3 regions of the Paenibacillus sp. EKM301P genome follow, and region 3 is predicted to be linked to each of the others. Evidence: riboswitches for the same ligand, from Rfam matches in the RefSeq annotation. Region 3 holds a riboswitch; each other region holds the start of a gene.
What was found. Region 3 has a riboswitch for thiamine pyrophosphate ahead of thiC (phosphomethylpyrimidine synthase ThiC). Riboswitches for the same ligand answer to the same signal wherever they lie in the genome.
Positions count from the first base shown of each region.

Region 1: another riboswitch for thiamine pyrophosphate. It lies ahead of tenA (thiaminase II); the one in region 3 lies ahead of thiC (phosphomethylpyrimidine synthase ThiC).
Region 2: another riboswitch for thiamine pyrophosphate. It lies ahead of HFD99_RS21960 (ABC transporter substrate-binding protein); the one in region 3 lies ahead of thiC (phosphomethylpyrimidine synthase ThiC).

Region 1 is NZ_JAALFM010000005.1:99,534-102,793, reverse strand. Features, by position in the region: gene thiM (hydroxyethylthiazole kinase) at 1-686, opposite strand, end outside; gene tenA (thiaminase II) at 712-1,401, opposite strand; TPP riboswitch at 1,534-1,636, opposite strand; gene HFD99_RS14345 (NAD-dependent malic enzyme) at 1,706-3,260, opposite strand, start outside.
Region 2 is NZ_JAALFM010000014.1:34,679-37,938, reverse strand. Features, by position in the region: gene HFD99_RS21970 (ABC transporter permease) at 1-241, opposite strand, end outside; gene HFD99_RS21965 (MTH1187 family thiamine-binding protein) at 238-531, opposite strand; gene HFD99_RS21960 (ABC transporter substrate-binding protein) at 950-1,993, opposite strand; TPP riboswitch at 2,189-2,298, opposite strand; gene HFD99_RS21955 (pyridoxamine 5'-phosphate oxidase family protein) at 2,568-3,002, shown strand; gene HFD99_RS21950 (bifunctional 2',3'-cyclic-nucleotide 2'-phosphodiesterase/3'-nucleotidase) at 3,221-3,260, shown strand, end outside.
Region 3 is NZ_JAALFM010000019.1:14,486-17,745, reverse strand. Features, by position in the region: gene thiC (phosphomethylpyrimidine synthase ThiC) at 1-1,332, opposite strand, end outside; TPP riboswitch at 1,520-1,631, opposite strand; gene HFD99_RS23615 (IclR family transcriptional regulator) at 1,749-2,492, opposite strand; gene HFD99_RS23610 (alpha/beta hydrolase) at 2,791-3,260, shown strand, end outside.

The DNA.
Region 1 (3,260 bases), on a different contig from region 3:
CCGTAAAATGCCAAACCTGCTGTGCCTGCGAGCAGCAGGTTGGGTTCAACTGCTGCAAAGGCACCCAACACAGAGGTCAGCAGGCAGCCTGTTCCGGTTACCTTCGTAAGCAGCGCGTCTCCGCCACTAATCAATCGTACTTCAACCCCATCGGTGATGACGTCCTCTTTTCCAGTGATGACAACCATGGTATGGAGCGTTTGCGCAGCCCGAACTGCCAGATCGACATTACTGCTGTCAGCACTGTCGCCTGCATCTACCCCTTTAATTTCTCGGGCTTCTCCGATCAGATGAGCGACTTCGGCTGCATTGCCTCGTACTAGTGAGATGTTAACCTCGTTTAGGATTCGCAGTGCTGACTCGGTTCTAAAGCTAGTCGCTCCTGCACCGACCGGATCTAACAGAACTGGAACACCGTGAGCATTCGCCGATTGTCCAGCAAGGATCATGGCATCCACCAGCTCACGGTTTAGCGTACCGATATTTAACACGACGGCGCCCGCTATTTTGGCCATATCTGCTACTTCCTCGGGTGCATAAGCCATCACCGGGGAAGCCCCTAGTGCATATAGGCCGTTGGCTGTAAAGTTGGTGACCACCACATTGGTTATATTATGAACGAGGGGGTTGCTGTTTTGTACCTTTGTCAGGAGCGCCGAATAACTTTGTTCCCATATATTCATCATGTTTATCCTCTCTCATCTATACTGATTATTCCAAGACCGTAGCGCGCATCTGGACGGGCCATTGTTCCTGCTTATAAGCCATATCCCAGAACATATATTCCAGCTGGCAGCTTAGCATAAAATGCTCAATCATCCGCTCTCGCTCGGCAGCCGTGGCGACTTTCGCCCAAGCATCCACACGCTCTCGATATTTGAAGGTTACATCTTCAATTTGGTTGCCATAGAAGCAAATCCACTCATAGAACGGATGAGACTCGTCTGGTCTTACCTCATCCATTAGCCTGCGTCCAATTTCAAGATATGTCCATGGACATGGTAGCAGCACGGCCATGATTTCCCCAAGACTACCCTCATGTGCGACGGTCAGCATATGGCGGATATAATGATGAGCGGACGGAGCGAGTGGATATCCCTGCATCTCTTCATAGGTGACACCTGCGATAGCACAAAAATTTTGATGCGGATGAACCTCGCTGTTGAGAATAAAAGAGATCTGTTCGTTAAATACAGCCATATCCTCCCGGCTCGTGCTTTTGGAGATTGCGATGCCGTAAATCCGCATGTAGGCGTTCAAATATTCAAAGTCTTGTTTTACATAGTGAATCAGCTGTTCCCTTGTTAAATTTCCTTCAGCAATACCTCTCACAAAGGGATGCTCATAAATGGCTTGAAAAATGCCATCCGCCTGCTGACGGAGCTCTTGCGAAAAACTCATTTCCCCACCTCCAACAAAAATGGAGAATAAGAAGTCCCGTAAGATACAATTCTCGGAACAATGCCAAAAAGCCGCCCCGAAAACTGGAGCGGCTTCAACATAGGTTCAATGCGCAAAAACGCCTGAAACCCTATATAGAAGGCTCCACTTTCCTACGCTAGTACGAACTAGATCAGGTTCAAAGGGTCCAAGATTCATTCTTGTCTCAGCCATAATGGCTCCCCTAGTGGACTTTCCTATTCTTTTGACTAATACTGTACATTCGTTCCTATGTTATGTCAAACTGCTTATGCCTAGTGAAGGATTAGTGAGGGTGTTGGATTACACTTTCCACGGCTTTGACCCTCACATATTCCGGTTTCCACATTGCATCCCGAATGGCTTGCTCAATATTTGGAAGGTGTGCCTGAGCTACCTGATCCTGAATTGCGGCCTTTGCTACCGCAACCGCAACCGCAAACGAAACATCACGTAATTTTCGAATATGGGGCAGCAGTGCGCCGCCAAGTTCATTCGAATCTACGGCGTTGGCAACGGCATCAGCTGCTGCGGTAAACATGGAAGGAGTGATTCGTTTGGCCTTGACCACAATTGCGCCTAGACCCAGTCCCGGGAAAACAAAGGCATTGTTCGCCTGACCAATTTCAAATTTCGTACCGTTATAGGTGACGGGCTCAAAGGGACTTCCCGTAGCAATCAATGCTTTGCCATCAGTCCATCGTATCAAATCCTCGGGTACCGCTTCAGCCAGATTGGTAGGATTGGACATGGGCATAATGATCGGGCGTTCCACATGCTTTGCCATTTCCTTGATAATCTCTTCAGAAAAGGCACCCGCTACACCGGAAGTCCCAATTAAGATTGTAGGTTTTACCTGACGGATGACCTCCAACAACGGTATTTTGCCGTCTTCCGATCGGGCCCATGAGCTGATTTCTTCCTTTTTACGCACATATGGTTTCTGATAATCGAGTACATCTTCCATATCGTCCGTTAATAGCCCGCGATAATCAAAGGCCCAAAACGACCTGAAAGAATCTTCTGCAGGAAGCCCGTCCTCGATCATAGCGCTCCGTATTTGGTCGGCGTTACCGATTCCTGCTGCCCCTGGACCAAAGACAAGTATTTTTTGTTCACGTAGCGGAATTTTGGTGACACCTACCGCCGAAACAATCGCAGCTAATGTGACTGCTCCTGTGCCCTGGATGTCATCATTGAAGGTGAGAATGTTTTGACCGTATTTCCCTATAATGTGGCGTGCGTTCACGCTGCCCACATCCTCCCAATGCAAAAGCGCTTTCGGGAATTGTGTTAACGTTTTGCTGATAAAGGTATCAATAAATTGATGATAGGCTTCTCCGCGAACTCGTTTATGGCGGTTTCCGATGTATAGCGGATCATTCAGCAGCTTCTCGTTATTCGTGCCGACATCCAGTACAATGGGCAGCACCCGCCCGGGATGAATACCTGCCGCAGCTGTATATACAGCAAGTTTGCCAATAGCAATGTTAATTCCCCCGACACCCCAGTCACCAATTCCCAAAATACTTTCTGAATCCGTCACGACGATAAGGTCAACATCCTCACTACGCAATCCGGAATTATAGAACGCCTGTCCGATACCGTTCGGATGATCTATTGATAAATATACGCCCCCGGGACGGTTGTACTCATGGCTGTATTCTTGAATGGCGGTTCCTACAGTCGGTGTGTAGACTACGGGCAGCATTTCACTCAAATGGTCGGTTAGCAGCCGATAGTAAAGCACGACATTCCGGTTATGAAGGTCGTTAAGTGAAGCATTTTTACGCAGCATGGTGGGTTGTGCCAGGAATTGCTGATATGCCCGAACGCTCTGT
Region 2 (3,260 bases), on a different contig from region 3:
CCGTTGCTGTCCCTATAGCAAACCCCGCAAGCGTCAGGCGAATCGTAGCCCATGTATGGGCACCAAGCAACGCCGACTGCGCCATACCCTCTTGTACGATTAGGGATGGAGCTGGCAGCAGCCAGGATTCAATATGTAAATAGGAAACCGCTCCCTGCCAAGCCGCTAAAAAGAAGAGGACCGCCACAAGGGGCGGCCATACGCTTTTCCACCAGGATGCGTTCTTGCCTTTCGGATTCATGGGCGATACTTCTCGGTCAGCTTGTTCATGCTGATACCCTGTGGGTTATGTGCAATTTTGATCTGTGAAATGACGCTGGGACTTCCAGCTTCCGTCAAAGCCTCGTGCATTTCTTTAACCACTTTCAGCAACTCGTCGAGCTCGCCCTCCATGGTCGTATCCAATGGATTCACCTGATGTTTGACACCGGAACGCTGGATGACCTCAATCGCCTTGTCTACATAGGGGTAAGAGTCTTCGTTATTAGGTGTTTTAGGGATTACTTGAATGCTGAGCAGTGTATTAGCCATGTGAATTTCACCTGTCCTTTATTGGAGTGTTAGTAAAAAAGATATGGTGGTTTAAGGTGGGGAGACCGCTTCGCTTCTTCAGATTCAAATGAACCGCTCCGCTACCAACCGCCTTAAAAGCAACTTAGTTTTAAAGCTAGGTTGTACAGTATTTTGTACGGTATTTTCTACATAAGCGCACCTGTTTTTGCGCTTAGATACTATGAGACTAGAGAAATAAACCAAGTGGAACGAGAACGAATTGGACGGAATGGTGCTGTACAAGCAAAACGGTCGCTTTTGTCCCCGGATTTCTACCCTGCTGAGGGCTTTATTCGAGAAATCCGGGGGCGGTGGCGATGGGAAGCATCATCCGTCCGCGTAGTGGCGCTTCGTTCACTTCTCTAGTCCAGTCTTATTTAGCGTTTTAACAAAATGATCAACGCTTGGGCAAGAAGTCGTTTGTGAAGGCCTTATCGACTTCCAAAGGTTTGCTGAGCAGCTTGCGTTCATACATCCAATCCGAGTAGTTTTGCCATACCTCTGCTTTTTGTAAACCCCATTGCGTGGCATCGTCCTGATAACGCGGGCTTAGCCATTTTTGGCTAGCAAGTACCAGTTTTTTGTCCAGCTCTGGCACAGCTTTAGTTAAGATATTCGCCGCTTCTTCTGGATGGGCGATAGTGTATTCATAGCCTTGTGCAGTAGCGTCCATGAACGCTTTGACTAGGTCAGGATCGTTTTTTATCGTCTGTTCATTGCTCACAATTACAGGTGTATAGTAATCGAGACTTTTGGAATAATCTTTTACATACAGCATATCCAAGGGCTCGCCTCGAAGCTCGGCCTCAATCCCGGTCCATGCGTAGAAAATCCAGGCAAAGTCAATATCCCGCTTCACGGCTGTAAAATAGTCTGCATTGCCCATATTGACGATTTTCACTTTGCTCACATCACCTTGGTCTGAATCCATGATGGATTTCATGACCGCTTCTTCTACAGGAGAACCCCAGCCGCCGTAGCTTTTACCCTCGAAATCTTTCGGGCTTTTAATTCCGCGGTCTACCGGAGCTGCGAAGCCAGAGGTGTTATGCTGAATCACCGCAGCGATGGATACGAGCGGTACGCCTTGGATACGAGCCTGAGTGACGCCTTCTTGATAGCTGATACCAAAAGGTGCAGCATTCGAAGCAACCATTTGGTCGGCTCCGCCTGAACCTGGTTGAACAATTTGGACATTCAAGCCTGCTTTTTCGTAAAATCCTTTGTCCTTGGCGACATAGAGTCCCGTGTGATTCGTATTGGGTGTCCAGTCGAGCACGACTTTAACATCTTTGAGCCCCTTTGCCGAGGTAGACGTTGAAGTGTCGGCAGCAGGAACCTCCTTTTGAGATGTAGGGGGATTGCCGCCGCAAGCGGTCAGAGTCATAGCCATGAGCCACAGACTGATCAGACCCAGGCTTAACATTTTCATGCGCTTCATCGTTGTGTTCTCTCCTTTTTAATTACCCGTTATCCGTCCAATCAGACAGTTTATATTCCCCATTTTCACAAAAATCACATCTGCCGGAAGCAATCTTTCCAACAACTTTATCTTCAACAAAAAAAGCGTCCCGAGATTCCGGGACGCTTGCGCTTGTATATACCAAAGTAAGGGATGTCCTGTTTTAATAAAAGGCACATCTTGCTTAAGCATTCCTACGCTGGCATTACCCAGATCAGGTTGTAAGGGTCAGTGTCTTGGGACACACTCTCAGCCGGCCGATTCCAGCACCCCTGGCATTGTATGGTTTAATGGGTTCGTTTATTCGGGTTTACTACGACGATTATATGCCTTGAAAGCAGGTCTGTCCAGCCTTGAGGGAGCGCTCACGGTTCATTTGTCGAACGACAGGGTACACTTTTACTGTGAGCTTTGATCTGAAAATGGACATGAATCATTCAGATCTGTTTCGGTCATGTTATTTTCAGAACAGCTACACTGTATGTTTAGGAGAGCTGGTGCCAAGTGGCATAGCCCTATAGAATTCTAATTCGTAAAAAGGAGTTGTTGTACTGTGGGTAAAACGGAGACACTGGATCGCAGTCAGCTGGAACAAGCCATTGTGAAGGCTTTGGATAACAACAAATTTTGCTCGTTAGGTACGGTTGAGGGCGGAAAACCGAAAGTACGCTATATGGCCCTTTTTAACGATGGAATGAACATTCATCTGGCGACGGATCGCAAAACACATAAAGTGGATGAGCTAAAGGACAATCCGAATGCTTATCTGTTGCTGGGCTATGAAGTGGGTGGCACGAAGGAAGTCTTGGAAGTGGAGGCTACCGTCCAGATTACAGCTGATGAGGGGTTACGCAAACAAGTGTGGAATGATTCTCTGAAAAAATGGTTTTCCGGACCAGATGATCCCGATTATGTCATCTTAGACGTCAATCCGACTCGTATTGAGTACGTGGGTCAACAAACGGAGCGCCAGGTGTGGACGAAATAGAAACAATATAAACGAACAAGCCAGTAAATTTCCAACTTTTTCAGGAGATTTATTGGCTTTTTTTATACGCAAAATAATTATTTTTTCATAAATATTTTAAGCAAATGACTACTCTTTTGTCTGGCGTTGGATTAAAATAGGAATGGTGGGTTCAAAGCTTACATATATGTGCAAAAGTATGTATATGAGGCATACACCTTAATGAGGAGGGGTATATTTTGTTATTTCGTAAAAATTGGTTTAAAGGGTTTACAGCAG
Region 3 (3,260 bases):
GGGGGCTTCCTTACAAATCTCCATTTGTAAATCCACATTCTCCTTGATTTTGTGCATAGGGACATGTCCTGGCCCTTCAATCATGACCTGGACATCATGCTTCCATGCAATTTGCGTGAGCTCGCCCAACGTCTCCAGCTCTGCAAATTGTGCTTCATCATTCGCATCATAGATACTCCCTGGACGCAGACCATCCCCGAGAGAAAAGGCCACATCGTAGGCTTTCATAATTTCACAGATTTCTTCAAAATGCGTATACAAAAAATTCTCCTGATGGTGTGCAAGGCACCAGGCTGCCATGATCGACCCGCCCCGGGATACAATTCCCGTCATTCTATTCGCCGTCATCGGTATATATCGCAGCAATACACCCGCATGGATTGTAAAATAGTCCACTCCCTGCTCCGCCTGCTCAATCAGCGTGTCTCGATACAGCTCCCACGTCAGCTTCTCAGCTTCGCCGTTCACCTTTTCCAGTGCCTGATATAGCGGCACCGTTCCAATCGGTACGGGAGAATTCCTGATGATCCATTCGCGCGTTGTATGAATATTCCGGCCTGTAGACAGGTCCATGACGGTGTCTGAGCCCCAGCGCACAGCCCAGGTCATCTTCTCCACTTCTTCCTCGATGGAGGACGTAACTGCGGAATTCCCAATGTTCGCATTGATCTTTACGTGAAAATGGCGTCCAATGACCATGGGCTCGCTTTCCGGGTGATTGATATTTGAAGGTAAAATAGCTCGTCCAGCCGCCAGCTCCTGTCGTACAAACTCGGGCTCTACACCTTCGCGGATCGCCGCAAATTCCATTTCAGGCGTAATGATCCCTTGCCGCGCATAGTGCATTTGCGTCACAGTACGCCCTTGCGAAGCCCGTAGCGGACGGTTGGTCACGCCGGGAAATTCCACTGTCTCCCGTTTGGAGCCGGGTTTCAGTCCATTATCCTCCGGCTTGACGGCGCGGCCCTCATAAGCCTCCACATCCCCCCGTTCCAGTGCCCAAGCTCGCCGTAATGGTGGCAATCCCTGACGGATATCGACCTGGTAGGCTTCGTCCGTCATCGGACCGCTGGTATCATACACACGCAGTGGCTCATGATGCTCGGTGCCCTGCGGCGTATGTGTGGGTTGTAGCGCGATTTCACGCTCAGGCACAGCAATATCCGGCCGAGAACCTTGAATATACACCTTACGGCTCCCCGGAAAGGGCTTTAGCCCACTGGCTTGCTCCGCTTTGGCCTTCTCTCCCTCTACTTCTATTATTCCCGCCAATCCTGCATCTGCTGATTTCATTCCTGTTTCTTTTGTTCCTTTTGTTTCTGTCGGTTTCATGATCCATTCCTCCCGTATCGTTGAAATGACACACCGATCCGGAACCATTCCCAGGGTGGCGCTGATCTATGCAAAAAAGCCGGTTCCCTAGGGAACCGGCTAATCAAACGAGACAGCTATCCAAACCGATCGCACGTGGAATAATCATATTCCAATGCGCGGCCGTAGACAGCAGCTGCGTATACATTTCAATGGCCGATTACTTCCCTACGCTGGTATGATCCAGATCAGGTGCAAAGGGTCCGGAATCTTGCCTGATTCCATCTCAGCCCGCATTACAGGCTCCCCCAGTAACTGTGATAATTTCTATTCACATGAATTGGCGGCTATAACAAACATCCCGCCATCTCTATCAGACTACTTTAAATTTATAGCTTTGGCAACCCTTGTATGATTTCCTTTTGTATTGATTACTGTCACGGAAGCATAAGCCCCATTTCCTTGGCTGCTTCGATCAAAATCGGTGCAAACTCATGCAGCGTCTCGGGCGCAAGTCGACTGACCGGGCCGGATACAGATAAAGCCGCCGTGACCTGTCCCTTTCGGTTCACAATAGGCGCGGCCACAGCCGCAGCTCCTGGCTCACGTTCTTCATAGCTGGTCGCATAGCCCTTCTCACGAATGTCCTGCAGCTGGGCTTTATAAACCTCCGGGTCTACCGAAGGTGGCCATTCTTCACTGCTTAGCAATACCTCCAGCTCCTGCGGTGGCATAAAGGCCGCCAGCACCTTGCTGGAGGCTCCCACAGCCAGCGGCATACGCGCACCCACAGGCGCAACCCTGCGGATCGCCTGATTGCTCTGCACGGCTTGTATGCGAATACGCATGCTTCCATCCCGCAGGTACAAGCTGACCGTTTCCCCTAAGCGATCACGCAGTCCTTCCATTGCAGGCTGTAACAACACCGCCGGCTCATCGCTTTGGGACAGATGCGTGGACAGCTCCCATATGCGAAAACCAAGCCTATATTTTTCCGTTTCGGCATTCCGAACGACAAATCCCCGATCCTCCAGCGTAGTCAAAAGACGATGAACAGTGCTTTTATGTAGACCAATTTGGGAGGCAATCTCCGTTAGACCAAGATCAGATTCTGCGGTAAAACACAGCAGTATATCAAGTGCACGCTCTACAGCGCGGACGGTTAATTTACGGTCTTCCATCGTGAACCGCTCCTCTTGTATCCATATTCGTTTCACACTATGAAACATGGTTACATAAATTATATAGAATAGTCGCGGCTACTGTAAACCGATGTTTTTGTGACAACCATATTACAGAACAAGAACAAACATCGACAATTCTTTGCATCATTTTTACTTTTCCGGTTCAGGCGTTGACTTTGGATAATAGCCATCATACGATAATAGGTATCTATACGGACATACCCTACTATTTTCAAGTGGAATTATACCTAAATTTTATGATTCGAAGATCAATTTTATATAAGGAGGCTCTTACATGATTTCGACATCCCAGCGCAACGCTCAGCTACAGACCGCTGTTCAGGAGCCGTCCACCCCACTCTTTAATCCCCGTATGCTGCGGTTCAAGCACGTTGTGATTGCTCTGCTGCTGTCGGTCGTATTTTTTCTGTTGTTTTGCTTTATTGCCTTGCATGCTTACATCGCCTGGGTGCTTACGAATCCCACCGTCGCACCCTTGTACTCTAATCCGATGCAGGCCAAAGGCATGCCTTATGAAGATGTCAGCTTCCCAGCCAAGGATGGTAGCCGTATCGTACAAGGCTGGTATATCCCGGCGGATCAATCGCGGAAAACCATTATTTTCAGTCATGGTTACGGGGCTAATCGCGAAGAAAGCTGGATTCCTATGTATGATCTGGCGCATTATGCCCACAGTCTGAACTTTAATGTGGTCATGTTTGATTATGGATTCGCGTCACAAAACAGCAAGGCCGTCGCAACCGG